One region of the Pseudomonas sp. LB3P58 genome, then DNA from elsewhere that is predicted to be linked to it. Evidence: predicted binding sites of a transcription regulator. Region 1 holds the regulator's gene; each other region holds the start of a gene.
What was found. The regulator FliA, encoded in region 1, starts transcription of late flagellar genes. The targets are predictions, from matches to a motif close to CTAAAGTTTNNNNNNNNNNNGCCGNTAA.
Positions count from the first base shown of each region.

Region 2: the regulator FliA is predicted to act here: its motif matches at 5,420-5,447, upstream of motA (flagellar motor stator protein MotA).
Region 3: the regulator FliA is predicted to act here: its motif matches at 3,932-3,959, upstream of ACYZTZ_RS27205 (methyl-accepting chemotaxis protein).
Region 4: the regulator FliA is predicted to act here: its motif matches at 2,628-2,655, upstream of flgM (flagellar biosynthesis anti-sigma factor FlgM).

Region 1 covers NZ_JBUBVE010000001.1:1,104,826-1,112,368, reverse strand. Annotated here, with positions in the region: gene ACYZTZ_RS05175 (chemotaxis protein CheA) at 1-56, opposite strand, end outside; gene ACYZTZ_RS05170 (protein phosphatase CheZ) at 94-882, opposite strand; gene ACYZTZ_RS05165 (chemotaxis response regulator CheY) at 913-1,284, opposite strand; gene fliA (RNA polymerase sigma factor FliA) at 1,452-2,192, opposite strand; gene fleN (flagellar synthesis regulator FleN) at 2,189-3,019, opposite strand; gene flhF (flagellar biosynthesis protein FlhF) at 3,136-4,464, opposite strand; gene flhA (flagellar biosynthesis protein FlhA) at 4,476-6,605, opposite strand; gene ACYZTZ_RS05140 (hypothetical protein) at 6,842-7,501, opposite strand.
Region 2 covers NZ_JBUBVE010000001.1:6,589,539-6,597,081, forward strand. Annotated here, with positions in the region: gene ACYZTZ_RS30625 (molecular chaperone) at 1-1,416, opposite strand, end outside; gene ACYZTZ_RS30630 (lectin OAA family protein) at 1,616-2,017, shown strand; gene asd (archaetidylserine decarboxylase) at 2,074-2,934, opposite strand; gene ACYZTZ_RS30640 (rhodanese-like domain-containing protein) at 2,953-3,768, opposite strand; gene ACYZTZ_RS30645 (HDOD domain-containing protein) at 3,811-5,349, opposite strand; gene motA (flagellar motor stator protein MotA) at 5,516-6,367, shown strand; gene motB (flagellar motor protein MotB) at 6,371-7,405, shown strand.
Region 3 covers NZ_JBUBVE010000001.1:5,821,647-5,829,189, forward strand. Annotated here, with positions in the region: gene ACYZTZ_RS27195 (hypothetical protein) at 1-204, shown strand, start outside; gene ACYZTZ_RS27200 (vWA domain-containing protein) at 262-1,710, shown strand; gene ACYZTZ_RS27205 (methyl-accepting chemotaxis protein) at 1,853-3,829, opposite strand; gene ACYZTZ_RS27210 (LysR substrate-binding domain-containing protein) at 4,010-4,930, opposite strand; gene ACYZTZ_RS27215 (NorM family multidrug efflux MATE transporter) at 5,090-6,487, shown strand; gene ACYZTZ_RS27220 (putative bifunctional diguanylate cyclase/phosphodiesterase) at 6,611-7,543, opposite strand, start outside.
Region 4 covers NZ_JBUBVE010000001.1:4,483,111-4,490,653, reverse strand. Annotated here, with positions in the region: gene ACYZTZ_RS20855 (MFS transporter) at 1-837, shown strand, start outside; gene ACYZTZ_RS20850 (flagellar brake protein) at 910-1,656, opposite strand; gene ACYZTZ_RS20845 (flagella synthesis protein FlgN) at 1,749-2,216, opposite strand; gene flgM (flagellar biosynthesis anti-sigma factor FlgM) at 2,265-2,591, opposite strand; gene flgA (flagellar basal body P-ring formation chaperone FlgA) at 2,758-3,519, opposite strand; gene ACYZTZ_RS20830 (chemotaxis protein CheV) at 3,602-4,534, shown strand; gene cheR (protein-glutamate O-methyltransferase CheR) at 4,581-5,408, shown strand; gene flgB (flagellar basal body rod protein FlgB) at 5,774-6,181, shown strand; gene flgC (flagellar basal body rod protein FlgC) at 6,185-6,628, shown strand; gene flgD (flagellar hook assembly protein FlgD) at 6,644-7,366, shown strand; gene flgE (flagellar hook protein FlgE) at 7,398-7,543, shown strand, end outside.

The DNA of each region.
Region 1 (7,543 bases):
TCGCCGGCCTCAACCAGGAAATCCTGAAGGATCTCTTCATCGGCGCCGAAGCTCATTAAGGGGGTGCTCCTAAAGGTCTAAAAACCTAAAAACCTAAAATCCAAGACTGGATAGCAAATCGTCCACATCGTCCTGACCGGACACAACGTCTTCTCTTTTATCGGCATGAATCTGCGGACCTTCACCCTGAGAGAGATGTTTTTGCGGATCTTTTTCTGCCAGCATCGCTTCACGGTCATGTTCGATGCCCGCAAAGCGGTCCACCTGACTGGCCATAAGCACGAGCTTGAGCAGGTTGCTTTCAACTTCGGTGACCAATTGGGTCACGCGCTTGATCACCTGACCGGTGAGGTCCTGGTAATCCTGAGCGAGCAGAATGTCGTTGAGGTTGCTCGACACAACGCGATTGTCTTCGCTGCTGCGTGTCAGGAAACCGTCGACTCGCCGGGCCAGCTCGCGGAACTCTTCAGCCCCGACTTCGCGACGCATGAACCGTCCCCAGTCGGTGCTCAAGGCCTGGGCTTCGTTGCTCAGGCCGTTGACCAGCGGCGTGGCGTTTTCCACCAGGTCCATGGTGCGGTTGGCAGCCGCCTCGGTCAGCTTGACCACATAACCCAGACGCTCGGTGGCATCCGTGATCTGCGAGACTTCCTCGGCTTGCGGCATGTGCGGGTCAATCTGGAAATTGACGATCGCGCTATGCAGCTCGCGAGTGAGCTTGCCCACTTCCTGATACAGGCCACGGTCACGGGTCTGATTGAGCTCATGGATCAGTTGCACAGCGTCGCCGAACCTGCCTTTTTCAAGGCTTTCGACCAGTTCGACCGCGTGTTTTTTCAGAGTCGATTCGAAATCGCCCTGTGAAGACTCGTTATGCTCCATAGCTCCCCCGTGGCGCAGTGGCTTCGCACATCAACCGATGCGTTCGAAAATCTTCTCGATTTTTTCTTTTAACGCCTGGGCCGTGAAGGGCTTGACCACATAGCCGTTAACACCGGCCTGGGCTGCCTCGATGATCTGCTCGCGCTTGGCTTCAGCGGTCACCATCAGCACCGGCAGGTGCTTGAGCTTTTCATCGGCACGCACGTGGCGCAGCAGGTCGATACCGGTCATGCCAGGCATGTTCCAGTCTGTTACCAGAAAGTCGATGCTGCCGCTGTTGAGAACCGGAATGGCAGTAGTGCCATCGTCGGCCTCGACCGTGTTGGTGAACCCAAGGTCACGCAACAGGTTTTTAATGATCCGCCGCATCGTTGAGAAGTCATCAACGATGAGGATTTTCATGTTCTTGTCCAATTCGACCTCCAAGCAGTCTTAAACGCGCCCAGCACCTGGACGCGCCATTTCAATCAATCCGGCAAAGCACTCAATGACTGTCTGGAGCACAACAGATCGGGACCGGTACGGTTCAACACCCCACCCGCCGCGTTCGCAGTGTCCCCACACTGCCTTCAGCGCGCTCGCCACTCCCCCAAACGCCCCCGCAAACGGGCCGCGCACTGGCTGTGTAACTGGCTGACCCGAGATTCGCTGACCCCCAGGACCTCACCGATTTCCTTGAGATTCAACTCTTCGTCGTAGTACAGCGCCAACACCAGTCGCTCACGCTCCGGCAAATTGGCAATCGCGTCCGCCAGCGCCGCCTGGAAGCGTTCATCTTCCAGATCGCGTGACGGCTCGAGATGAGCACTGGCGCCATCCTCGTGCAGCCCTTCGTGTTCGCCGTCCTGCAACAGATCGTCGAAACTGAATAGCCGGCTGCCCAGGGTGTCGTTCAAAATCCCGTAATAATCGTCGAGACTCAATTGGAGTTCGGCCGCAACCTCGTGATCTTTAGCGTCACGGCCGGTTTTAGCTTCAATAGAGCGAATTGCGTCGCTGACCATCCGGGTATTGCGGTGGACCGAACGTGGCGCCCAGTCCCCCTTGCGTACTTCATCGAGCATCGCGCCACGGATTCGTATGCCCGCGTACGTCTCGAAACTCGCGCCTTTGCTGGCGTCGTATTTGGTCGACACTTCAAGCAGGCCGATCATCCCGGCCTGGATCAGGTCTTCGACCTGGACACTGGCTGGCAGACGCGCCAGCAAGTGGTAGGCAATGCGTTTAACCAGTGGCGCGTAACGCTCGATCAGCTCGTACTGCGCGTCACGTGCCGACTTCTTGTAGAGGTTGTAGCCACTGGCTGTCATAGCACAGGTCCTGCGGTTTGTTGCACGAGGCGCTCGACGAAAAACTCCAGGTGCCCACGCGGGTTGGCAGGCAGCGGCCAGGTATCGACCTTCTGTGCAATGGCCTTGAACGCCAGTGAGCACTTGGACCGAGGGAAGGCTTCGTAGACGGCGCGCTGCTTTTGCACTGCCTTGCGCACACTTTCGTCGTAAGGCACCGCGCCGACGTATTGTAAGGCGACGTCAAGGAAGCGATCCGTGACCTTGGTCAACTTGGCGAACAGGTTGCGACCTTCCTGCGGGCTCTGGGCCATGTTGGCCAGGACGCGGAAGCGGTTCATGCCGTAATCGCGGTTCAGCAGTTTGATCAGTGCGTAGGCATCTGTGATCGAGGTCGGTTCGTCGCAGACCACCAGCAAGACTTCTTGCGCTGCGCGAACGAAACTGACGACCGACTCACCAATACCCGCAGCGGTGTCGATCACCAGCACGTCGAGGTTGTCGCCGATATCGCTGAACGCCTGGATCAGGCCGGCGTGTTGCGCCGGGCTCAAATGAACCATGCTCTGTGTGCCGGACGCGGCCGGGACGATGCGAATGCCGCCAGGGCCCTGCAACAGTACGTCGCGCAGCTCGCAGCGGCCTTCGATCACGTCGGCCAAAGTACGTTTGGGTGTCAGTCCCAGAAGGACGTCGACGTTCGCCAGCCCCAGATCAGCGTCCAGCAGCATGACGCGCCGGCCGAGCTCAGCTAGAGCCAGGGACAAGTTCACTGACACGTTAGTCTTCCCGACGCCACCTTTGCCGCCGGTCACCGCGATCACCTGTACGGGATGCATGCTGCCCATGAATTTTCTTTACCTTGTCTTACTTAGACGGAGGCCACATTACTGGCTGCGCGTTCACTAACTGAACAATGCATGGCAGACCATCGATGTAGGTACAAAAACTGTTCATTAATACCTCAGCCAACCTGCTTGGTCGGGCTGTGGTAAATATCAGCGAACATGTCAGCCATGGCTTCTTCGCTGGGTTCTTCTTGCATTTGCACGCTGACGGCGCGACTGACCAACTGATGACGACGCGGTAGATGCAAATCATCCGGAATCCGCGGGCCATCGGTCAGGTAGGCCACCGGCAATTCATGACTGATGGCCAGGCTCAACACCTCGCCCAGACTTGCCGTTTCATCCAGTTTAGTCAGGATGCAGCCAGCGAGCCCACAACGCTTGTAACTGTGATAAGCGGCCGTTAGAACCTGTTTCTGGCTGGTGGTTGCCAGGACCAGGTAATTTTTTGATTTGATGCCACGACCGGCCAGGCTTTCGAGCTGCATGCGCAGTGCCGGATCGCTGGCCTGAAGGCCCGCGGTATCGATCAGCACCACGCGTTTGCGCAGCAAAGGCTCCAGCGCCTGCACCAGCGATTGGCCCGGATCGACATGCGTCACCGACACATTGAGGATCCGGCCCAACGTCTTGAGTTGTTCCTGAGCACCAATTCGATAGCTGTCCATGCTGACCAGCGCGATATTCTGCGCGCCGTACTTGAGCACGTAACGGGCCGCTAGCTTGGCCAGGGTGGTGGTCTTGCCCATGCCGGCAGGGCCGACCATGGCAATCACGCCGCCCTCTTCCAGAGGCTCGACTTCCGGTGTGGCGATCATCCGCGCCAGGTGTGCCAGCAACATGCGCCAGGCCTGACGAGGTTCTTCAATATCGGTAATCAGCGCCAGCAAATCGCGCGACAACGGGCCGGACAGGCCGATGCGTTGCAGGCGACGCCAAAGATTGGCCTGGGCCGGACGGCTGCCTTGCAGCTGATTCCAGGCCAGGGAGCCGAGTTGCACTTCCATCAGTTCGCGCAGGCTGTTGAGTTCGAAACGCATCGAGTCGAACGCCCGTGGGTCGACGCCACCGGAGGCAGGTGCCGCAGCCGGTGCAGGACGGCGGGGTTCGGTGTAGGTCGGCTCGATCAGTGGCTCGGCGGCGGTCAGCGGCAAGCCGGCGAACAATTGGCGATTGGTGGACTTATCGCTCTCGCCATCGCTGCGCAGGCTCAGTTCAGCCTGGGCGGTGACGATCCGCGATTGGGTCTTGCGCAGTTCATCTTCGAGCTCCATGTTCGGAACGCGCGGAGCCAGCGCCGACAACTTGTAATCCAGGGCAGCCGTCAGCTCGACACCACCGGCGATCCGGCGGTTGCCAATGATGGCGGCATCAGCGCCCAGCTCATCACGAACCAGTTTCATGGCCTGACGCATATCGGCGGCGAAAAAACGCTTAACTTGCATAAACCACTACCTCAGCCGTTGGGCCCTACTGTCGCAACGATGGTCACTTGCTTGTTGTCAGGAATTTCCTGGTAAGCCAACACATGCAAACCCGGGACTGCCAATCGGCCGAATCGCGACAGCATCGCGCGAACCGGACCGGCTACCAGCAGAATCACCGGCTGACCTTGCATTTCCTGACGCTGCGCCGCATCGATCAACGAGCGTTGCAGCTTCTCAGCCATGCTTGGCTCCAGCAGAACGCCCTCTTCCGAGCCTTGTCCTGCCTTCTGAAGACTATTGAGCAATATTTGTTCCAACCTTGGCTCCAGCGTGATAACTGGCAGCTCCGACTCAGTCCCTACAATGCTTTGGACGATTGCGCGGGATACGCCGACACGCACCGCGGCCACCAGCGCGGCAGTATCTTGACTCTTGCTGGCGTTGTTTGCGATAGCTTCGGCAATGCTGCGAATGTCCCGTACTGGCACCTGTTCGGCCAGCAAGGCTTGCAATACTTTGAGCAACTGCGACAGAGACACCACACCCGGCACCAGCTCTTCGGCCAGTTTTGGCGAGCTTTTGGCCAACAATTGCATGAGTTGCTGTACTTCTTCGTGACCGATCAACTCGCTCGAGTGCTTGTACAGAATCTGGTTCAAGTGGGTTGCCACTACCGTACTGGCATCGACCACGGTGTAACCGAGGGATTGTGCCTGGGCACGCTGGCTGACTTCGATCCAGACCGCCTCCAGACCGAAAGCCGGATCTTTGGCGGTAATGCCGTTGAGCGTACCGTAGACCTGCCCCGGGTTGATCGCCAGTTCGCGGTCCGGGTAAATCTCCGCTTCGGCCAGGATCACCCCCATCAGGGTCAGGCGATAGGCACTCGGCGCCAGGTCAAGATTGTCACGGATATGCACGGTCGGCATCAGGAAGCCCAGGTCCTGGGACAGCTTCTTGCGCACACCCTTGATCCGCGCCAGCAACTGACCACCCTGATTGCGGTCCACCAGCGGAATCAGCCGGTAGCCGACTTCCAGGCCGATCATGTCGATCGGAGTGACGTCGTCCCAGCCAAGCTCCTTGGTTTCCTGAGCGCGAGCCGGTGATGGCAGCAGTTCCTGCTGACGCTTGACCTCTTGCAGGGCCTGAACCTTGACCACGTTCTGCTTCTTCCAGAACAGGTACGCGCCGCCAGCCGCCAGGGCTGCCATGCTGAGAAAGGAAAAGTGCGGCATGCCGGGCACCAGCCCCATGACCGCCATCAGGCCAGCAGCTACCGCCAACGCTTTGGGCGAGGCGAACATCTGGCGATTGATCTGCTTGCCCATGTCTTCCGAACCGGAAGCACGGGTCACCATGATCGCTGCAGCTGTAGATAAAAGCAGTGATGGCAATTGCGCCACCAAACCGTCACCGATGGTCAACAAGGCGTACACCCGACCGGCATCGCCGAAGGTCATGCCGTGCTGGAAGATACCGACCGCCATGCCGCCGATCAGGTTGATGAACAGAATCAGCAGGCCGGCAATGGCATCACCGCGAACGAACTTGCTGGCACCGTCCATGGAACCGTAGAACTCGGCTTCCTGGGCCACTTCCATCCGGCGCAGTTTGGCCTGGTTCTGATCGATCAGGCCGGCATTCAAGTCGGCGTCGATGGCCATTTGTTTACCGGGCATCGCATCGAGGGTGAAACGCGCACTCACCTCGGAAATCCGCCCGGCACCCTTGGTCACCACGACGAAGTTGATGATCATCAAAATCGCGAAGACCACGATACCGACCACGTAGTTACCGCCGATCACCACCTCGCCGAAGGCCTGGATCACCTTACCCGCAGCAGCATGGCCGTCCTGACCGTGGAGCATCACCACCCGCGTGGAGGCCACGTTCAGCGCCAGTCGCAGCAACGTCGCCACCAGCAGAATGGTCGGGAACACCGCGAAATCCAGCGGCCGCAAGGCGTAAACACAGACCAGCAAGACGACAATCGACAACGCGATGTTGAACGTGAAGAACACGTCCAGCAGGAACGGCGGCACCGGCAACATCATCATCGCCAGCATGACCAGCAGCAACAACGGCACACCCAGATTGCCCCGACTTAAGTCGGCAACGTTTGTGCGAGCACTGTTGAGTAACTGAGAGCGATCCACCGGTATTCCCCGTTCCTTTAAAGCAAACTTTTTGACGCCTGAAGCAGGCGCAGAGCCGCTACTGCAAGAAGCCTTCCAACTTTTGCCAAGGCAGGAAATAGAGGGATCTATTGAGCTTTTGTAACAGCTGTCGAGCGTTCGAGGCGGGATCGCGCTCTACGAACTCCTCGCAAGGTTTTACGACTGCTTCGCAGCCGGACGCAGCCTCGCAGGCTCGACAGCTGCTACAAAAGGGATTAACGCGCCGTCAGAATCTGCTCTTTGTGGATCGGACCGAAATGAAGCGCCTTGCCGACCATGTACCGTGTACCTCTATGCATTTGAAGACCTTCTACCGCGACAAAATCCTCCTCAGCGTAACCGAGCACCACGATGGTTAAAGGTGCCTTCTGACCAGAAAAGTCGTGCCCCTGCATGAGGTTAAGCGCCCATTGAAAGGGAATGACCGGCAGATCTTCGACGTTGATCTCACGCTTGCTCTCCCAACGAAAGTCCTTGCGCGCGACAACGTGCAAACGGCCATCGACCACACTGAATTGGGGTTTGTGATAACGCTCCTCCAGCCCTCCACTTGACCACTGATCCATGTAATAACGGGGGGACGTGAAGACATCGAACAACGCGCGGTTATCACCAATATTGCCAGCAGCACCGAAGAAGTAATTGTATGCATAGTGGTAGCCGAACCCGTCCAGTTCGGGGCGAATCGCATTGATAGGGTTGCTCAGATAACCCGGAATATAGGCATTGGCCATCTGCACAAAATGCGTAAAGTCCAGCGTCATGTCGAACGTAGCCGAGTAACTGATCGTGCGCTCGAGCCGATCCTCCTCCAGGACTCCCGAAACAAATTCCAACGCCATCCCTTGAAGCTTTCTGTATTCACGCTCTGCCATGACCGTAACCTCAAATGCCTGAATGAACGCCCATCCATAGTG
Region 2 (7,543 bases), 5.5 Mb from region 1:
CTGGCGGATCCAGCGCACCACCGCGATGCTCCAGCCCTGCCCGGTAGAATCCTCGATACCGACCATCTCACCCGCCTGTAACTCGGCCGGCACAGCGCCGGGCCAGGCCAGGCAGTAACCGCCGGGGCTGTGATTGACCACTGACAGGACATGGGTCGGGAAGTGCTGATTGCGGTCGGATGCCTCGTGGCTGTCGTCATTCTGAAGCTGCGGGTATTCGATCTCTTCGTAGGGCAATAAAGCGTCTGCATTGCCTTGGGGAGCGGCGTCGAAGGCCTGGTGCCATTGGTCCTTTTCCCGGCCGGCCACTGACGTTACCGAAAACTGTGCAGGCCGGGCGCCGGGGTTTTTCAGGATGTCGCTGAATGAGCGTTGCCCACCTAGATAAAAGTGCAGTGCGCTCATGCCTATGCACAGGGTCAGCGTGCCTTGGCCGACGGTGCGCTGGAAACTGCGCTCGGCAGTCTGGCCCCAGGCGGCATGAAGGTGTTGCAACGTATCCAGGCTTAATTCTGCTGGCACGGGCAGCGGTGATGGACTGTCGTTTTTTTGCAAATGAGCTTCAATCGCCGCGACCAACGGCTGCGGATCGATCCCCAATAAGCGCTCTTGCTGCTCGGCCCGGAACTTGGTGCGGTAACGCGGTCCGGTGTCGAGGTCTGGCGCGACGGCAAACAGCCCGGTGGCCGGTTTGTCGGGTTGCAGCTTGATCCATTGGCTCCAGGGCTCCAGCACCTCGGCCACCCGGGCAATCTGGTGCTGGCGCAGTTGGTTGCAGCGTGAGGCGCCCAGCAGCAAGGCGACCACGTAAGTCTGTTCGATGCTCAGGTTTTGCGTCTGGCTGGCCAGCTCATCGCGCAGGCTCGTGTGCTGGAGCCGGTGCGCACAGGCGATCCGGTATAGCTCATGCAGCTCCAGCCACAGGCCCTCCGGCACCGGGCAATAGAGTTTGGTGGCGCGAATCAGCGGCCCGTTCAGGCAATGGATCGCCCGTTGCAGCGCCTGGGTCAGTAGCGGCGCATGGTCCTTGCTGAGCTTTGGTGTGATGTGCACGACGATCTGTTTATAGCCAACGGCCAAGTGACTTTGCAGTGCCTGGCAAAGGTTGGCGATCTTGCGCGAACGCTCGTCGAGCACAATCGACTGATGCAGGAAATGCTGCTCAAGGTGTTTGCAGACGTAATACACCTCGGGCCGCAGCAGTTCGAGCAATTGCAGGCGATTGTCGCTGGGCGTGAGCAGCTGGTTGAGTTCGCTCAGGCCTTGATACAGCTGGCGAGCGGTTTCGCCGATGTTGGCTTTGGGTAGATTGGCGATCCAGCGCTTGAGATCACGCGGGGTGGCTTCACAGAACGACAGGCGCAACTGCGTCGGGATCGGCGCGCGTAGCAGGAGGTGGGGGCTGGTCTCATCCATGCCGTGGAAAAACTCCAAGCGGTAAATGGGCAGTGAATGATCTGACTGTAGCAGCTATGGATTTATACCGTTTGTCTGTCAGTCGAGTGCCCTCCGGGCGTACTACTAATCTGACAGTCGTGCGACTGGATACGCACAGTCGTACGGCCTGCTGCCTACGCAGGGCAGGTCTCTTTGTAACTTCAAGGAGATGAAGTTTATGTCTAGATATGTAGTGGCAAATCAATGGGGCGGTAGTTCGGCACCCTGGCATCCGGGCGGAGACTGGACGCTAGGCGCGCGGGACAACCAGAACGTTGTCGCGATCGAGATCAAATCGGGCGATGGCGGGAAGAGTTTCACCGGCACCATGACGTATGCGGGTGAAGGTCCCATTGGCTTCAAGGCTCAGCGCACGGGCCAGAACCAGTACAACGTTGAAAATCAGTGGGGCGGCAACGATGCCCCGTGGCATCCGGGTGGCAAATGGGTCATCGGAGGCCGGGATAATCAGAACGTTGTGGCGTTGAGCGTGACCTCCGGCGATGGAGGGAAAAACCTCAGTGGCACCAATACCTACGCCAACGAAGGGCCGATCGGCTTCCGAGGACAGATAGAGTAACGGCACCACCGAAATGTCCGACCCCGCGAAGACGTTCGCGGGGTCGGATCAGGGGATCAGGCTTTTGCCAGACCCATGCCCTGGCCCATCTGCACCGGCGAACCGGCCGACAGCTCTTCAGCCCACTTCACTTGATCAGGCCCGAACAGCACGACAGCGGTCGAACCCAGTTTGAACCGACCCAGTTCTGCACCTTTCTCCAAATGGATCGGCGCACGGGCAGCTTCGTCGTAGCGGAAGGTTTTCAGCTCGCGTTTTGGCGGCGTGACCAGCCCGGCCCAAACGGTTTCGATCGACGCAACGATCATCGCGCCCACCAACACCACGGCCATCGGACCGCGCTCGGTGTCGAAAATGCATGCCACACGCTCATTGCGGGCGAACAGTTCCGGAACGTTTTCGGCAGTGGTCTGGTTGACCGAGAAGATCCGGCCCGGGATGTAGACCATCTCGCGCAGGGTGCCAGCCAGCGGCATGTGCACGCGGTGGTAGTCCTTCGGCGACAGATAAATCGTCGCGAAATCACCGCCCATGAACGGCGCTGCGTTGGCAGCGTCGCCGCCCAGCAATTCCAGCACGCTGAAGCTGTGGCCCTTGGCCTGGAACACGCGACCGTGTTCGATCGGGCCAAGTTGGCTGACCGCGCCGTCGGCCGGGCTGAGAATCGCGCCTGGCGTCTGGTCCAGCGGGCGAGCGCCGTCCTTCAAGGCGCGAGTGAAGAACGCATTGAAGTGCTCGTAGGCCGTCAGGTCTTCGACCAGTGCCTGCGACATGTCCACTTGATAACGCTTGGCGAACCAGGCGGTAAACGCGTTTTTGAACCAGCGCACGCGGCATTCGGCAATGCAGCCGGCCAGTCGCGACAGCAGGTGATGGGGCAGCAGGTATTGGCTGAGGATAAACAAACGCTTATTCATTAACTGTCCTTAAAAACCTTAAATCTCTACGGGGGTATCGGGGTGGTTGCCCCATTCGCCCCAGGAACCGGCGTAGCCTTTGACCCGCGGATAACCGAGGGATTTGGCCACCAGATAGGTGAAGCCAGAACGATGGTGAGTCTGGCAGTGGGTAATCACTTCTTTGTCTTTGCTGATCCCGAGCTTTTCCAGGATCTGCGGCATGTCGGTGCGGATGCGCAGGTTGCGCGTCTGATCCATGCCCGCGGTCCATTCGAAATTGACCGCGCCGGGAATGTGCCCGGCCTTGGCCGCCAGGACTTTCTCGCCGGAGTACTCCAGCGGCCCACGCGCGTCCCAGATTGCCAGGTCGGCGGCACCGAGACGGCTTTGCAGGTACTCGCGGGTGGCAGTGGGTTCGTCGTGCAAGGTCAACGCAACCGGGCCGCCGACCGGAGCCGGGATCTGGATCGACATGGGCAAGCCCTCTGCCAGCCAGGCCTTCAGGCCGCCGTCGACATAGTGGTACTTGCTGTGGCCGATGACATCCAGCAGCCAGATAAAGCGCCCGGCCCAACCGCCGCCTTCGTCGTCATAGACCACGTAGACCGCGTCCTTGTTGTGTCCCAGCTCACCGAACAACGCTTCGAGTGCCGCTTGCGGCGGCATCAGTCCCGGCGCAGGTGCCTGACCGAGTTGCGTGCGTTTCGGATCGACAAAACGCGCACCAGGGATATGCCCTTCGGCATAGCGGGCGCTGCTGGTCAGGTCCACCAGAATCAGTTCGCGGGAGTCGAGACGGGCGAGCAAGTCGCTCGGCTCGATGACCAGCGGCAAGCCAGAGAAGTCAGACATGTGAGGTCTCCAGAACACAAAGGGGAGGATTGTATAGCAGCGTCATTGGCCGCGGTGACTAAAGCTGTGCAGTGCCTTTTCGATGCACTGTCCGGTTTTGCCGAAGGCTTGCACGGTGATTTCCGAGAACGGCCCGCCGCCCTGATCCGCCACCACAATCATGATCACCCGACCATTATTGACCAGTGAGCGCAGCAGCAAGTGTTCGCCGCCGAACTGTGAGCGCAGGCTGGCCGGTAACAGGGCTGAGAATTGTGCGTTGTTGGCGGGTGTCAGGCGCACTTGGGCTTGTTGCGAGAGCAGACGTTGCAGCACGGTGCTCTGGCTGACGGCGAAGTTCAGACCGGCCACTTCTTTTGGCAGCCCGGCCGTCTGGTGCACTCGCAGATTGTCATGGGTGCGGTCGGCCATCAGGATCATCACCCGACGCATGCCGCACGCAACCAAAGCGTCCCGGGCAGACGTGGTCAAGTGCATGGCATTGGTGAAGCGACTCGGCTCGACCAGCAACTCGGCACACTGTTTGCGCCATTTCGCCAGGTCTTCGGCAGTCGGTGCCGGGGCCGGCAGCAAGCCTGCGTGAACGCGGTTCATGCCCCACGGCCAGATCAGCGACACGGCCGGGTGCCAAAGGTCTGGCATCGCATGATGGCGGGCGCTGTTGGCGGCCTGTTGGTGCAACTGCTGCTGCACGTCGTCCATCGGCATTTGCAGGTAAAGGCTGGTCAGGTACTGCCAGCGCTCACTGTGCGGACTGTCCCAGGCCTGTTGTGCCGACAGCGCCAGTCCGTTGGCCAGCAGCACCGTGTTGGCCGGCTGATTGAGCCAGCGGCGCAGGGTCGGATCGTCATCGAGGCGGTTCTGCTGGCGCAATGGATGATCGCTGTCGCGCGCGATGCGCAGCACTTTCACCAGCTCACGCTGCTCGTTGAGCAGCAGCCGATAACCCTGCTGCACCCAGATCGGCAGGCGCCAGATGTCCACGAGCGCCAGGCAGATATCCAGCAGGCGAGCGCCGAACAATTGCTTTTCAACTTTGCGCGCCGACTCGCCTTTATGGATGACCCGCAGCTCCCATTCTTCGAGCAGCTGCGGATGGGTCAACGCCATCGGCCAGAGCGGCGAGAGAAACAGCAGGCTGCCCCAGTGGATGTCCTGCCACAGCCGCGCCAGGCGACTGGCGAAAAAACCGTTGGCCTGTTGGGTCGCGTGCTGGCTGATCAGCTGCAGCTGACGCAGGCCAACCGGGATTTCGGATTGAGGTTCGGCAGGCAGGCGGGCAAGCAGTTCTTCGGTGCGCTTCAAACCGAGGCGATTGATCGCCACCTCAAGGTTTTCCGCAGGCTCGGTCATGCTGCCATGGGTGTGGCGATTGGCTTCGCGAATCACGCACAAGGCCAGCGCGGGGCTGTCCTGTATCAGTTCGGCGATATCGCGCAGGGAGCTGCGGCTGTTGGCGATGGCCTTGCAGACACGGTCATGACTGGCTTGCGGAACCGGCAGGCGCACGCCATCGAGAAGCTTGACCCAGCCTTCGAGAGTGGTTGGTTTTGGAGTTGGAACGTTCGTTTCGTTAGCCATGGTTGGACGCGATCATCGTCTGCATTACCTATGCCCGGAGCGGGCCAAATTGGCTTTTCGCCTGAACTGGCTATAGTCTGGCGCAGTTTTGCCGATAAGTAGAAGAAGAGATTTTTTAACTTCCGAATATGACCTTGAACCCGACTCAGTAAGTGCTCTCCTACCTATGGCTAAATTAATCGGCATCATCGTCGTATTCGCGAGCGTGCTCGGCGGATACGTGCTCTCCCACGGCAAAATTGCCGCCCTGATTCAGCCCTTCGAGGTGATGATTATTGGTGGTGCGGCACTCGGTGCATTTCTGCAGGCCAACCCCGGATACATGACCATGCACGTGCTCAAGAAATCCTTGGGCATGTTCAGTTCGCGTTTCAACCACACGTTCTATCTGGAAGTGCTGGGCCTGATCTACGAGATCCTCAACAAGAGCCGCCGCGAAGGCATGATGGCTATCGAAGGCGATATCGAAGATGCCGCTGCGAGCCCGATTTTCGCCAAGTACCCGGCTGTGCTCAAAGACGAACGCATGACCGCGTTCATCTGCGATTACCTGCGCATCATGTCCTCCGGCAACATGGCTCCCCATGAGCTTGAAGGCCTGTTCGACATGGAGCTTTACAGCCTCAAGGAAGACCTCGAGCATCCATCCCACGCGGTGAACGGTATTGCCGACGCCATGCCTGGTTTCGGTATCGTCGCGGCGGTACTCGGTATCGTGGTGACCATGGCTTCCCTGGGTGAAGGCGATCAGAAATCCATCGGCCTGCACGTCGGTGCGGCACTCGTCGGTACCTTTTTCGGTATTCTCGCGGCGTACGGTTTCTTCGGTCCGCTGGCCCATTCCCTGGCCCACGATGCCAAGGAAGAACTGAACGTCTACGAAGCCATCAAGGCCTCGCTGGTGGCTTCCGCTTCCGGCATGCCGCCATCGCTGGCGGTAGAGTTCGGTCGTAAGGTTCTGTACCCGGCGCACCGTCCTAGCTTCGCTGAGCTGGAACAAGCGGTTCGCGGTCGCTAAGTCATGGAAAATAACCAGCCGATAATCATCAAGCGCGTCAAGCGCATCGCCGGCGGGCATCACGGGGGCGCCTGGAAAATCGCCTTCGCGGACTTCGCGACGGCGATGATGGCGTTCTTCCTGGTGCTGTGGCTGCTGTCCACCGCAACGCCTGAACAGAAGATCGCCATCGCCGGTTACTTCAAGGACCCGGTCGGCTTTTCCGAAAGCGGCACGCCGTACATCATCGACCTGGGCGGCACGCCGACCCTGGCGCCGGAGAACACCCTCAACCCCGAGGTGAAATCCCAGCCGCAGCCAGACAAGGTGACCATCGACGCCGAGCAGGTTGAAGGCATGGCCGAGCAGGTCGAGAAGGAACGTCTCGAGCTGTTGCTGCAAGAGCTGCAGACCAAGGTTGAAGAGAACCCGCAGCTGAAGAAATTCAAAGACCAGATCAGTTTCGAAATCACGCCGGACGGTTTGCGCATCCAGATCGTGGACGCCGAAAACCGGCCGATGTTCGACTCCGGCAGTGCTCGTCTGAAGCCGTACTTCGAAGACATCCTGCTGGCCATGGCCGACACCATTAAAGCGGTGCCGAACAAGATCAGCATCAGCGGCCACACCGATGCCAAGCCGTACACGGGCACCGGTGACTTTGGTAACTGGGAGCTCTCGGCCAACCGTGCCAACGCTGCACGTCGTGCGCTGGTCGCGGGTAGTTATCCGGATACTCAGGTGGCGCGGGTCGTCGGTTATGCCTCGTCGGCGTTGTTCGATCGCGAGCACCCGTTCAATCCGATCAATCGCCGTATCGACATCGTGGTGCTGACCAAGAAAGCCCAACGTGCCATCGAAGGTTCGCAAGGTGCGGAACCTGCGCCGGAGCAAACACCAACGCAAGGGCAGGGCGGCCCGGGCGAAGTGCCCGCCACGCCAGCCGATCCGAATGCGTTGCCGGCGGATAAGGAACCGTTGCCGGCGCATGAGCTTCGTGAGCGGTTGAACCTGTTCGATAACCCGGCGCCGAAGCCGGCGGAACCGCCGAAGCAGTGACCCACAAAAAAGCCGACAGCGATGTCGGCTTTTTTGTGCCTGCAAGAATGAATTTAAGTCCGACCGATTGCGGTAAAAATCAAGGAATGAGGGCATGTCCGAGAAAGGTGTAGGAAGTCTCCGAGACGTATAAACCGG
Region 3 (7,543 bases), 4.7 Mb from region 1:
CAATTGCTAAGCTCGCTCAAGGCTCGACGTGGCAACGAAAGCGGTGTGCAGAAGCAGATCGCCGGTCTCGAGCAGCAGCTCAAGGCTTCAAAAGCGCCAACGGCCAAGTCAACGCCAGCGACGCTGGCGGCCAAGCAGGAAGAGCTGAAGGCATTGCAGAAGAAGGTCAATCAGCTGCAATTCAGCCTCGGCTACGAAGAGTAACTTTTCACCCCGCAGGCCTCCCGATGGAGGCCTGCACCTTTTTCAGGAATCGTCGTCATGCAGCGGGTCATCAGGGATGCGCAAGCCACACCGGAGGGGATGAGTGCGCTGCAAGCCAAAGTCGCCCTCATCCAGAAACACTTTCCGCCGACCGTCGCCAGCCTGTTTGCCATCCCGCGGATGGGCAGCGGCGACGTGCTGGAATGGTGGACCGAACTGGGTGGCCAACCCACGCCCTACGCCGACCTCAACGAGGACGCGCAACGACGTTTGCTGGAAACCTATGAAGTGCGTCAGACGTCCCTCGGACAGCTGGCGGATGAACTGCAAAAACGCGGTCAACCGACGGAAGCGCAAGACCTGCGCAGCCTGCTCGGCACGCCGGAGCTGGACAAACTCTACAGCCTCAACGGTGAGCCGTTGGTGGTGCGCTGGAACCTGCGTCCGCCCAAACCGATCGTGCCGCCGGTGGTTCCAGTGGTGCCGGTTGTTCCGCCGTCGCGCCGTGGCTGGTGGATCGCGGCGGCCTTGCTTGCGCTGCTGTTGCTGCTTCTGGCGCTGTGGCTCTGGTGGTTCCTGCACCGTGAACCGGTTGTCGTGGTTCCGCCTGTAGCGCCGGTAGCGCCAGTGGTGACGCCCGTCGAGAAACCGGTTGAGCCTGTTCCCGAGCCAGTTCCCGAGCCTGCTGTGGAACCGGAACCGGAACCTGTTCCGGAACCAGAACCGGTGCCCGAACCAAAACCAGTGCCGCCACCCAAGCCCGTCCCACCACCAAAACCGGTCGTGGCCGCGCCGCCACCACCACCGCCGCCACCACCAGCCCCGACGCTGGACAACTACGCGTGCCGTAAAAAAGCGCCGGATGCCGTGCCCCCGCAATTTGTGGTGGTACTCGACACCTCGGGCTCGATGGACTTGAACATCAGGTCGGTGAAATCCGATGAGGACTGGTTCTTCGGCAATGAGATGAACAAGTACCTGGACCCGAACCGCACCATGCAGATCTTCGCCAAGCCCAGCCGCATGGACGTCGCCAAGGACTCGCTGGCCGGCATGATCAATGGGCTGGACCCGAAGATCGACACGCGCCTGATCACCTTCGCCGGTTGCGAAAGAACACCGGACCAGGGCGTGTTCAAGTTTGGCGATCGTCAGCGGCTGATCAACGGGATTCGCGGTCTGGTGCCCAACGATGGCACACCACTGGCCGACAGCCTGGCCTACGCCGCCAGCAAGGTCGACGGGCGCAATAACGATGCGGTGATCGTGATGTTCGTCGACGGTGAAGACGGTTGCCAGAAAGACGCTTGCGCGGTGTCCCGCCGAATCGCCAGGGAACAACCGCGCCTGCGGGTCAACGTGGTGAAAATCGGCGCCGGTGGCCCGTCCCGCTGCATCGCCGAAAACACCGGTGGCCGGGTTTACAACAGCACCAATGCGGCTGAGCTGGGTAGCCAGTTGAAACAGGCGACAAAGGAAGTGTCCAGCAATGCCAAGTGCAACTAGCTGTGGGCCTATCCTAAATTGAGGTGACCCCATCGCGAGCAGGCTCACTCCTACACTGGATTTGTTGTGAACACAGAACTTGTGAACACCAAAGATCAACTGTAGGAGTGAGCCTGCTCGCGATAGCTATTTCAGCGGCGCCTCAACGAAACCGGTCAACCTCATGCCGCAAGTCCGCCGCGAGCTTCTCCAGCTCTTTGGCCGTCACCGCAAGGTTCGACACCACCTCACGCTGCTCACTGTTCGCCAGGGCAATGCTTTGCAGGTTGCTGCTAAGCAACGTCGCGGTACTACTTTGTTCCTGAGTCGCGGTGGTGATCGCCGCAAATTGCTGACCCGCCGAACGACTCTGCTCATCGATCCGTGCCAGGGCACTGGCGACGTTGGCGTTGCGCGACAAACCTTCCTGCATCAACACGTTGCCCTGCTCCATGGTGCTGATGGCGTTGCCGGTTTCCTGCTGGATGCTTTGAATCATTCCGGAAATTTCATCTGTCGCCTGGCGGGTGCGAGAAGCCAGGTTGCGAACCTCATCGGCTACCACGGCAAAACCACGACCCTGCTCACCGGCACGAGCGGCTTCGATGGCGGCGTTGAGCGCCAGCAGGTTGGTTTGATCGGCAATCGAGGTAATCACACCGACAATGCCGCCGATTTCCTGGGAGCGCTGACCCAAGGTATTGATCACCGTCGCCGTGCTGTTCAGCGCGCCAGCGATTTGCTCCAGGGACGAGGACGCTTCGTCCATCGACGTACGACCGATCTGGGTTTGCTGTGCGTTTTCCTGGGCCAGACGCTGAGTGCTGCCCATGTTGTCGGCAATGTTCAGGGAGGTGGCGCTGAACTCTTCCACGGCGCCGGCCATGCTGGTGATTTCGCCCGACTGCTGCTCCATCCCTTCATAGGCGCCACTGGACAGACCGGACAAGGCCTGGGCACGGCTGTTGACCTCTTGCGAGGCCTTGCGGATGTGCTCGACCATGGTCGACAGCGCTTGGCTCATCTGGTTGAACGCGCGGGCCAGCTGACCGATTTCGTCGTTGCTCGACACGTTCAGCCGCACGCTCAAATCACCGGCGCCCAAAGCTTCGGCCTGACGCACCAGATCACCCAAAGGCGCAAGTTTGCTGCGTAGCAACCAAACCGCCGCCCCCACAGCGATCAGCATCGCCAGCAGACTGCCAATCGCCAATTGAATGCCGACACTCCAGGTCACGGCACGGATTTCGGTTTTCGGCATGCTCGCCACGACCGACCATGGGCCGCCTTCAAACGGTACGGCAATGCTGTAGAAATCTTCGGACTTGTCGCTCCAGAACTCGCCCTTGCCCGGCGTTTTCGCCAAGCCAACGATGGTCGGAGTCGCCTGATCCAGCGCTTGTACGCCCGCGATCGGCACCAGCCATTTGCTCTGTTCATCCAGCAGCGCCAGGGAACCGGTTTGGCCGATACGGAAGCGCTTGAGGTTGGCGAACTGCGCGTTCTGCGCGTCGGTGTAATCAAATCCTACGAACAGCACGGCAATCACCTTACCGCCGCTGTCACGTACGGGGGTGTACTGAGTCATGTAGGAGCGTTCGAACAACAAGGCGCGACCGACGTAGGCCTGCCCCGCCATCAAGCGGGCATAGGCCGGGTTCGCGTGATCGAGCAGCGTGCCGATGGCCCGGCTGCCGTCCTGTTTGCTCAGGGACGTGCTGACCCGAATGAAGTCTTCGCCGCTGCGCACAAACACCGTCGCAACGCCGGCGGTCATTTGCTTGAACTCGTCCACTTCCTTGAAATTGTTGTTCAGCACTTCGCTGCCCAGGTGCAGGCCCGGCGTCTGCGCGCCCGCTACCGCCACCGGTTCATCCGGGTGCACGCTCAAACCGGCGCTGAAGCGCTTCTCGAACAGACCGCTCAGGCGCTGGGTGCTTTCACGCAACGTGCCGTGAAAGGTACTCAACTGATCGGCCAGCAACCGGGCTTCACTGGCCAGGTGCTCTTCGCGGGTGGCGAGGTTGGCTCTGTCCAGCGAGCGCAGGGCGAACACGGTACTGCCGCTGATGACAATCGCCAGTATCACGGCAAGCGCAAGACCAAGCTGTGAGGCGATCCGGGCACGAGGTTGAGACATGACAGCTCCTGGCCGAGCGACCGGATCATCCTGATCACGACGCACACTCAGCAAAATTTCTAATGGGAATTACGTCGAACCTGCACGAAGGTTCCACCTGCATTTTCGGCGGAAAATCTGAATACTTGAGTAATTAACCGGGATATGGCTCAAGGCCGCCATTGCGGAGGCTCTATCGATTCAGCCCAAGTGTTGAACATCGGGCAATTCCATTGCTCGGGCTTCGCTTTGCAGGAAGTCGCTGAGCCTGCGCAAACGTTCACCGCCGGGGCGGGTTTTCGGCCAGACCAGGTAATATTTCTCACCGCTGGCGACGGCCGTCGGCCACGGCAGACTCAGACGTCCCTGAGCCACATCTTCCGCCACCATCAGCAGATCGCCCATGGACACGCCATAACCTCGGGCGGCGGCGATCATGCCCAGCTCCAGCGTGTCGAACACCTGCCCGCCCTTGAGCGACACCTGATCCGACAGCCCCATGCGCTCCAGCCAACTGCGCCAGTCGCGACGATCCGGCGTCGGGTGCAGCAGTTCGGCATTGGCCAGCCGTGCGACATCCCACGGTTGATCCTGCAGAAGATTCGGCGCACCGACTGGAATCAGTTCTTCCGGGAACAGGAAACTCGCCTCCCAGTCCGGCGGAAAATGCCCGTTGCTGAGGATGACGGCACAGTCGAATGGTTCATGGTTGAAGTCCACCGAGTCGACGTCCATCCAGGCGCTGGTCAATTGCACCTCATTGCCTGGTTGCAGGTGCCGAAAGCGGCTGAGCCGTGCCAGCAGCCAGCGCATGGTCAGGGTCGACGGCGCTTTCATGCGCAGGATGTCATCTTCGGCACGCAAGGTATTGCAGGCCCGCTCCAGGGCGGTGAAGCCTTCGCGAATGCCGGGCAGGATCAACCGCGCCGACTCGGTCAATTGCAGATTGCGCCCACTGCGGTGAAACAGCCGACAGGCAAAATGCTCTTCGAGTGTACGAATGTGCCGACTGACCGCGCTTTGGGTGATCGATAATTCTTCGGCCGCACGGGTAAACGAACTGTGCCGCGCCGCCGCTTCGAATGCGCGCAGGGCATACAAGGGAGGAAGACGACGGGACATTCGGAAAGCTCCTATAGCGGGATTCGGCCACCCTAGCAGAAACTCTCCAGCATGAGTTTGAATCATGCAACCCATCCTTTTTATCCCTTTGTGCAAACCCCGTAGAGCGCCGAGAATCGACGCTTTCCTGTCCCTCTTTAATTATCGAGCGTGATGACCATGCAGCATCCAGCACGTACCGAACTCTGGGCCATCCTGCGGCTGGCGGGGCCGTTGATTGCCTCGCAGTTGGCGCACATGCTGATGGTCCTCACCGACACCTTGATGATGGCGCGCCTGAGTCCAGAGGCGCTGGCCGGTGGCGGTCTGGGCGCAGCGACATACTCGTTCGTGTCGATTTTCTGCATTGGCGTGATCGCCGCGGTCGGCACCCTCGTGGCTATTCGTCAGGGTGCCGGCGACATCGTCGGCGCCACCAGGCTGACCCAGGCCGGGTTATGGCTGGCGTGGTTGATGGCGTTGGTGGCCGGGCTGCTGCTGTGGAACCTCAAACCGGTGTTGCTGCTGTTCGGCCAGACCGAAACCAACGTCCACGCAGCCGGGCAGTTCCTGCTGATCCTGCCGTTCGCCCTGCCCGGCTACCTGAGTTTCATGGCCTTGCGCGGCTTCACCAGTGCCATCGGCCGCGCGACGCCGGTGATGGTCATCAGCCTCGGCGGCACCGTGGCTAACTTCCTGCTCAATTACGCATTGATTACCGGCATGTTCGGCCTGCCAAAACTGGGGTTGATGGGCATCGGGCTGGTTACCGCTGTTGTCGCCAACTGCATGGCGCTGGCGCTGGCCTGGCACATCCGTCGGCATCCGGCCTACGACGCTTATCCCTTGCGTCAGGGCCTGTCGCGACCTAACCGTCAATACCTCAAGGAACTGTGGCGCCTGGGCCTGCCGATTGGTGGCACCTACGCGGTGGAAGTCGGACTGTTTGCGTTCGCCGCGCTGTGCATGGGCACCATGGGCAGTACGCAAATGGGCGCACACCAGATTGCCCTACAAATCGTCTCAGTGGCGTTCATGGTTCCGGCGGGGATTTCCTATGCGATCACCATGCGCATCGGGCAGCACTACGGCGCCGGGCAGCTGCTGAATGCACGGCTGGCCGGACGGGTCGGCATCGCCTTTGGCGCGGCGGCGATGCTTGCCTTCGCCATGGTCTTCTGGTTGCTGCCGCATCAGTTGATCGGTTTGTTCCTGGACCACAACGACCCGGCGTTTCGTGACGTGATCAACCTGGCCGTGAGCCTGTTGGCGGTCGCCGCGTGGTTCGAACTGTTCGACGGCACGCAAACCATCGCCATGGGCTGCATTCGCGGGCTCAAGGATGCCAAGACCACGTTCCTGGTGGGGTTGGGATGTTATTGGCTGATTGGCGCGCCAGCCGCCTGGTGGATGGCCTTCCATTTGAATTGGGGGCCGACGGGTGTCTGGTGGGGATTGGCGCTGGGGTTAGCGTGTGCCGCGGTGAGTTTGACGTTGGCGTTTGAGTGGAAGATGAAGCGGATGATTCGGCGGGAGCCTGCGCCGCAGAATAGTTTCCCGGTCGCCCAGCCTGACTGAGAACCCCTGTGGGAGCGGGCTTGCTCGCGAAAGCGGTGTGTCAGTCGAAATTGATGTTGACTGACACGGCCTCTTCGCGAGCAAGTCGAATCGTCGCACCGCCGCTCCCACATTGGTTCGGCGTTAACTCACGACTTCCAATGCGGGCTGCTGATTGCTGCCAAAGGTCAAATACTCAACCAACTCCGCCAGCGGCAACGGCTTGCTGATCAAATACCCTTGCACCTGATCGCAGCCAAACCCGCGCAACAGATCCAGTTGCTCCGGCGTTTCTACGCCCTCGGCGACCACTTCAAGATTGAGGTTGTGTGCCAGATTGATCATCGCGTGCACCAGCTTGCGATTCTCTTCCCGTTCTTCCATGCCGCCGACAAAGCTCTTGTCGACCTTCAACAACGCAATCGGCAGGCTGTTGAGGTGTACGAAGGACGAGAACCCGGTGCCGAAGTCATCCAGCGAGAAGCGCACCCCAAGGCGTCCGAGGGCGTCCATGGTTTGCTTGACCAGATCGCTGCGGCGCATCACCGCGGTTTCAGTCAGTTCGAATTCCAGCCATTGCGCCTCGACGCCGCGCTCGGCAATCAACCGACTCAGTGTCGAGAGCAACTGGCTGTCCTGAAACTGCCGGAACGACAGGTTGATTGCCATGTGCAACGCCGGCAAACCCCGTTCGCGCAACGCTTGCATGTCACGCAGGGCGCGGGAAATCACCCAGTAACCGAGTGGCACGATCAAACCGCTCTGCTCGGCCAGCGGCACGAATTCGCTCGGTGGCAGCAAGCCGCGCTCGCCATGACGCCAGCGCACCAAGGCTTCGAGGCCAACGATCTGCCCGTCCTCAAGGTTCAGGCGAGGCTGGTAATGCAGTTCCAGTTCATCCCGGCGCAACGCCCGGCGCAGCTCGCTTTCGAGGTCGGCCATGCTGCGGGCATTGCGATTGATGCGTTCGTTAAAGATGTGAAAGGTACAGCCCTGAGTACTTTTGGCCTGCTGCATGGCGATGTGTGCGTGCCACATCAGCGGGTCGGCGCCGGCCTGGGCCCGGGCGTGGGCGAT
Region 4 (7,543 bases), 3.4 Mb from region 1:
CGGCGGATTCACCCGGCGCCATTGCACCCGGCCCCGATGGAGCCGCGGTTCTTCATCAAGCGCGTGCCGCAGTCGTTGAGCACGGTGCTGGGGGCGGGGCTGATCATCGGTTCGTTCTACGGTCTGGCACCGCTATATGCCTCACAGCAGGGGTTGTCCACGGAGCAGGTCGGTCTGTTCATGGGTAGCTGCATTTTTGCGGGGTTGCTGGTGCAATGGCCGTTGGGCTGGCTGTCCGACCGTTATGACCGGGCACTGTTGATTCGCTGTTTTGCCCTGGTCCTGGCGCTTACCGCGTTGCCGTTGGCAATCATGCAGCAGGTACCGCTGGAGATTTTGTTTATCACCGGATTCTGCTGTTCGCTGGTGATGTTCTGCCTGTATCCGCTGGCGGTGGCGTTCTCCAACGACCACGTCGAGGGTGATCGCCGGGTGTCCCTGACAGCGATGCTGTTGGTGACCTACGGTGTTGGCGCCAGTATCGGACCGCTGGTGGCCGGGGTGCTGATGAAGCTGTTCGGCAGCCACATGCTCTATGCCTTCTTCAGTTTCTTCGCGTTGGTGCTGGTGTGGCGGATTCGCCCGAAAGCGGTGACCAACCTGCATGTGGTGGACGATGCACCGCTGCATCACGTCGCCATGCCGGACAGTATGTCGAGTTCGCCGTTGGTGGCTTGCCTTGACCCGCGGGTCGATGAGCAGGTGGTTCAGGATCAGATGCAGAACCCGATCAACCCTGAGCCGGACCCGGAACCTGAATCAGAGCCCGAAACCGATCCGCCACCCGAAGACCCTGATGCACCTCGCGAACAAAGTTTTACCGAGGCCAGGCCATAACGCATAAAAACAACGCATAAAAAAACGGGCAGTCACCGCAAGGGGCTGCCCGTTTTCTATTGAAGCGTCTTATTACATGTCGTCTTTGTCGAAGCGCCGCGCTTCGCGCTGAAGCTGATAGACGAACCGCTCGACCTGCCGTTGCACCAGCCCGCTCATGTTGTGAAAGCGTACGCCGGCGAAGGTGGTGGAGATCCTTTCTTCAAAGTGCAGGTAACGCAGCTCGACCGGTGCCGTCATGTTGCCAAAAGGCAGGGCGGCGATGAAGCGGTCATAGACCTGGCCCAGTTGCAGGCTGCCCGTGATGTCGCCTTCGAAGCGCAACTTGCAACCGGTGGCAGAGATGTCCAATAGCTTGCCGCTGATCGGCGACTTGAGTTTTTCACCGCCCAGATCGACGTTGACCAGTTGTGCCAGCTTCAATGCTGCGCGGAATGCATTACGACGCTGGTGGTAAACCACCTCGGCGGGCAGGGCGCCACGGTAGCAGCGACCACCACCGGATTCGTCGATGGTCAACGGGCCGTTGCTTTCCCAGGCAATGCGCACGCCGTCGTGAAAACCTTCGACCTTGAACGGTTCGCCGGCGAGCAGGAAGCGTTCACCATCGCGGGGAATCATTTCGTCCAGGGCAATCATGTTGCTGTCACGGTCAATGTCCACCAGATAACTCTGGAAGCGCTGGCTGCGCTCATGGAACGTGATGATCAGCGGATCATGGCTGTCTTGCAGCTGGCGCAGGTTGCCGGAGATCTCCAACGGCGTGGTGAGCACCTTGGGTGGCTGCGGAGCATCTTCCGCGCTTAAGGCATTGAACACGGTTCATCAATCTCCAGACAAAATATGACTACGGCTGGCCAGCATATTGCCAGCAAGTTTCGCGTCTTGATAGTGCGCGCTTTTCAGCAGGCTCAAGCCTGACTGAGCGGGCGTGGCTTCGCAAGCATGGAGGTTGATCCGCGTGCATCATAGAGCGCTGGCGGCTCGCCGCCGTTGAGGATTTTCAGCTGATTGGCCGTCGAGGCCTGTTGCACCAGGATCGACTGGCCATTCTTGACGTTGGCCGCCTGGCACTGAGCCAGAAGATCGGTCAATACATCGCTCTGTTCCAACAGCTGATTGCCAATACTCGAATGGCTGGCAAGTTGCTCCAGGCCGTTGCGGTTGGTCGGCAGGTTGAGGCTGGCGAGGATTTCACTGCGCTTGCGGCCATGCTGATCGAGCAAAATGATCAATGCCTGTTTCTGCGCCAGAATTTCTTCGAGCAGTGGCATGTCGCGACCGTGCAAGGCGAGGGACTCGGTTTGCAGTAACTCCAGCAAGTGCTGTGCCGGGGCGAAATCGTCGGTGATCAGTTGCAGTAAATTAGTGTCGTGCATGGCTGGCCTTGGGTTTTAAGCGTCCAAAAGCCTGGCGCAGGCCTTGGCCTAGCGCTGGGCTTCGAAGTTGAGCAGTTTGCTGGCTACACGGTTGCTGTCGACTTTGTAGCTGCCATCGGCAATCGCTGCTTTCAACTCGGCCACGCGGGCGTTGTCGACGGCAGGCTGATCGCGCAGCTTGTCAGTGACCTTCTGCAACTGTTGAGCCTCATTGCTGAGATGTACCGATTCCCCGCTTTTGACGGTACTGGCCTGTTCGGCCGGGGTATTCAGCGGTGCGGGTTTGCCGGCTTCGACGGTCTCCTTCGCGGTGCTGGTACGTGTACTACCGGTAAGTGACGAGGAACTGTTTAAACGGCTGAAATCGATGACCATGACAAAAAACCTCTGGGTATTTGGACGCTTGCCATGTTTTCGGCCATACCCGGAAAAACTTTAGGCCCAATTATCAATGAGCTTGCGCGCGTCAGCGCTTGCCCTGCATAGGGCACAGTCTAGGGAACAGTCGAGTGGCGCGCCACATCTTCACAAACAGAGAGTTCTACATGGCCACTTCCACCTGGCCGGGCGCGGTGACTTGCGCCTTGATGACCCGCTGGGAGTTGAGGTTTTTCACCCGAATCTGTTCGCGCAAGCCGCCGTTGGACAGCGCTTCACCCGGCATGCGCACGCTGAGCGTTCCACTGCGGGCGGTAATCACCACCTGGTCGCCCTTGCTGATGACTTCTGCCTGTTCCATGTGCACCAGGGTCATGACCTGGTCGGCGACCATTGGTCGGGTAAGTTTCTGCCCGATCGCCTGGTCGACGGAAGTCAGGTAACCCTGGTTGATCAGACTGATGTCACGCTCGCGCAGGTTCACATCCTGGGGCTCGACGATACCGGCGCGCCGCAGCGCACGGGTGGTGGTCACAATGTCGCGAAACAGGCGCACTTGAGCGGGTACGAAGACGGTCCAGGGGGATGTGCCTTCGCAAGCAACCTTGACGGTAACCCGCCCCAGCGGCCTTGCCGGACTCTCAAGCGTGGCTGTCAATTCCTTGTCGCACATGGGCATGCGCAGCCGTGGATCGAGTTGCTTGACCTCGATCTCGTAGCGGCCTTCCGTTTGACTGGTGGCCAGATAGTCTTCTACGGTGAATTCAAGAAAGCCCTGAGTGACGCCGATAAGCATGTCAGGCAAGGTAACCGCGTCAGCAAGGGCAGGGCAGCCAGCGTTGAACAGGCAGACAGCCGACACCGCGCAAAGCAATCTGCGGGCGTTTGATGTCAGGCGTCGGAAAAATGTCGGTTCTGTGTTCATAAGAGTTAAAAAGCAAGCGCCGTGCCGTTTAGTGATGAATGCGCGTCGCAACACACTTAAGCGTTGGTGTAGGAGTCTGTGCATGGCTGGTGTAATGGATGCGGTAAACCAGCGCACGCAACTGGTAGGGCAGAATCGCCTTGAGCTGTTGTTGTTCCGTCTCGACGGCCAACAGCTGTATGGGATCAACGTGTTCAAGGTTCGGGAGGTGCTGCAATGCCCCAAACTGACGCTGATGCCAAAATCCAGTCCTGTCGTGTGCGGTGTGGCGAATATTCGGGGGGCGACCATTCCGATTCTTGATCTGGCCATGGCGACCGGTTCCGGTGCGCTGAAAGATCAAAGCAATCCCTTCGTGATCATCACGGAGTACAACACCAAGACTCAGGGTTTCCTGGTGCGGTCAGTGGAACGCATCGTCAACATGAACTGGGAGGAGATTCATCCGCCACCCAAGGGCACGGGACGCGATCATTACCTGACGGCTGTGACTCGGGTCGACAATCAGTTAGTCGAAATCATCGACGTCGAGAAAGTGCTGGCAGAAGTGGCGCCGACACCGGAAGCGATTTCCGTCGGCGTGGTGGATGTCGAAACCCAGCACAAGGCGCTCTCTTTGCGAGTGCTGACGGTCGATGACTCGTCGGTGGCGCGCAAGCAGGTGACCCGTTGCCTGCAGACGGTCGGTGTCGAAGTGGTGGCGTTGAACGACGGTCGGCAAGCGCTGGATTACCTGCGCAAGCTGGTCGACGAGGGCAAGAAGCCGGAAGAAGAGTTCCTGATGATGATTTCCGACATCGAGATGCCGGAGATGGACGGGTACACCCTCACGGCCGAGATCCGCAACGACCCTCGCATGCAAAAGCTTCACATCATCCTGCATACTTCGTTGTCGGGTGTATTCAATCAGGCGATGGTCAAGAAGGTCGGTGCCGATGACTTTCTTGCCAAATTCCGTCCTGATGACCTGGCATCCCGGGTAGTCAACCGGATCAAAGCAGCAGACATCAGCTAGGGGCCTTTTGCCCCTAACGGTTAATACGATTTAAGAGGCGGCATCTTTGTCTACGGGTAATTTGGATTTCGAACAGTTCCGGGTCTTCCTGGAAAAAGCCTGTGGCATTTTGCTCGGTGAAAACAAGCAGTACCTGGTCTCGAGCCGTCTCAACAAACTGATGGAACAGCAAGGCATCAAGTCCCTGGGTGAGCTGGTCCAGCGCATCCAGACCCAGCCGCGCAGCGGTTTGCGCGAGATGGTGGTGGATGCCATGACCACCAACGAAACCCTGTGGTTTCGTGACACCTATCCGTTTGAAGTCTTGAAGAACAGGGTGCTGCCGGCAGCGATCAAGGCCGCCCCTGGCCAGCGTCTGCGGATCTGGTCGGCGGCCTGTTCGTCGGGTCAGGAACCGTATTCGCTGTCGATGTCGATCGATGAGTTCGAGCGCGTAAACATGGGCCAGTTGAAGATGGGCGTGCAGATCGTTGCCACCGACCTGTCCGGTACCATGCTGACCAACTGCAAGACCGGCGAGTACGACAGCCTGGCCATCGGCCGTGGCCTGTCGCCCGAGCGCCTTCAACGTTACTTCGACCCGAAGGGGCCGGGGCGCTGGGCAATCAAGGCACCGATCAAGAGCCGGGTGGAGTTTCGCTCGTTCAACCTGTTGGACAGCTACGCAGCCCTGGGCAAGTTCGACATCGTGTTCTGCCGCAACGTGCTGATCTACTTCTCCGCCGAGGTGAAGAAGGACATCCTGTTGCGCATTCACAGCACGTTGAAGCCAGGCGGTTATCTGTTTCTTGGTGCTTCCGAGGCGCTGAACGGTTTGCCGGATCATTACCAGATGGTCCAGTGCAGCCCGGGGATCATTTACCAGGCGAAGTGATTCGTTGGCGTCATCAAAAAAGCGGGAGTCCTCAGGGGCTCCCGTTTTTTTTGCCTGATGATTTCCCCCAAACACCCCAATTCCCTGTGGGAGCGAGCTTGCTCGCGATGGCGTCGGATCAGTCGACATCTTCATTGCCTGATCCACCGCTATCGCGAGCAAGCTCGCTCCCACAGGGGCAGGTGGTGCTCTCCCGGCCGGGATAAGCGGCAGAAAAGCGGCAGGCGGCGGAAATCGGTTGCCGCTTTTCTGGCATTGCCACATTGCCACTGCCCGCAAAGCCCCTGTTTACGGGCTTTTTTCAATTGGCACGACGCTTGCTATGTCCCTGTTACGAAAAATCAGGTCACCCGAAGGTTTCCGACATGAGCATCAGCTTCGATAAAGCGCTCGGTATCCACGAACAAGCCCTGGGCTTCCGCGCTCAGCGTGCCGAAGTCCTGGCCAACAACATCGCCAATGCCGACACCCCGAACTACAAGGCTCGGGATCTGGACTTCTCGAAAGTGCTCGCCGAGCAGAACGAGAAGACCAAGAGCGGCACTTTCGCCTTGAACATGACCAACAGCCGTCATATCGAAGCCGAAGGCCTGGGTAATGGCGACGAGTCGCTGCTGTATCGCACGCCGATGCAACCGTCGATCGACCAGAACACCGTGGACGCCCAGCTGGAACAGTCGAACTACGCGGAAAACGCGGTCGGCTTCCAGGCCAGCTTCACCCTGCTCAACAGCAAATTCAAAGGGCTGATGTCAGCCCTTCGTGGAGAGTAAGTCATGTCTCTATCCAGTGTTTTCAACATTGCCGGTAGCGGCATGAGTGCCCAGACCACTCGCTTGAACACCGTCGCCTCGAACATCGCCAACGCCGAAACCGTCTCGTCGAGCATCGACCAGACCTACCGTGCACGGCACCCGGTATTCGCCACCATGTTCCAGGGTGGCCAGAGCGGTGGCAGCGACTCGCTGTTCCAGAACCAGGACGCGGCCGGTCAAGGCGTGCAAGTGCTGGGCGTGGTCGAGGACCAGAGCAACCTTGAGGCGCGCTACGAGCCGAACCATCCGGCGGCTGACGCCAAGGGCTACGTCTACTACCCGAACGTCAACGTGGTGGAAGAAATGGCTGACATGATTTCCGCGAGCCGTTCGTTCCAGACCAACGCCGAAATGATGAACACCGCCAAAACCATGATGCAGAAGGTCCTGACCCTCGGTCAGTGATAAGGGGCGACTCAGATGAGTGTTACCGATACCACCAGTGGCATTAGCCTCAAGGACATCCTGGCCAACTCCTCGATCAAGACCAGCACCACGACGGATGGCCTGACGTCGGCGACGAACAGCGCCACCGGCAAAAAGGCCCTGGGCAAGGACGCGTTCCTGCAGTTGCTGGTAACGCAACTGAAAAACCAGAACCCGCTGGAACCGCAGGACAACGGCGCGTTCGTCGCCCAGTTGGCCCAGTTCAGTAGCCTGGAAGGCATCACCACGCTTAACGACACCGTCAGTGGCCTGGCGAGCAATTACAACTCGTCCCAGGCATTGCAGGCGTCGTCGCTGGTCGGACGTTCGGTTATTGCACCGACCGACAAGGCGGTGGTCGATACCTCCAAGAGTTTCAGCGGCACCATTGCCGTACCGGCGTCGGTGGACCCGGTCAAGGTCAAGATCACCGATACCGATGGCAAGGTTGTCCGCACGATCGACCTGGCCAGCCAGAAAACCGGTACTTCCAGTTTCATCTGGGACGGCAAAAACGACGCCGGCGAAGTGGCCACGGCGGGTACCTATACCTTCGGCGCTACGGCGACCTACGACGGCAAGGCGACCTCGCTGGTGACGTACCTGCCGGCCACCGTCAACAGCGTGACCATCAGCCAGACCGGCGGTGAGTTGATGCTCAACCTGGCCGGGGCGGGCAGCATCGCCCTGTCCAAAGTACAAACTATTGGTATGTAGAGCCGACTAACACGGCACAAAGGAGTGGAATATGTCTTTCAATATCGGCCTTAGCGGTCTCTATGCGGCCAACAAACAACTGGACGTGACCGGCAACAACATCGCCAACGTCGCGACCACCGGTTTCAAATCGTCCCGTGCGGAATTCGAAGACGTTTACTCGGCCACCAAGCTGGG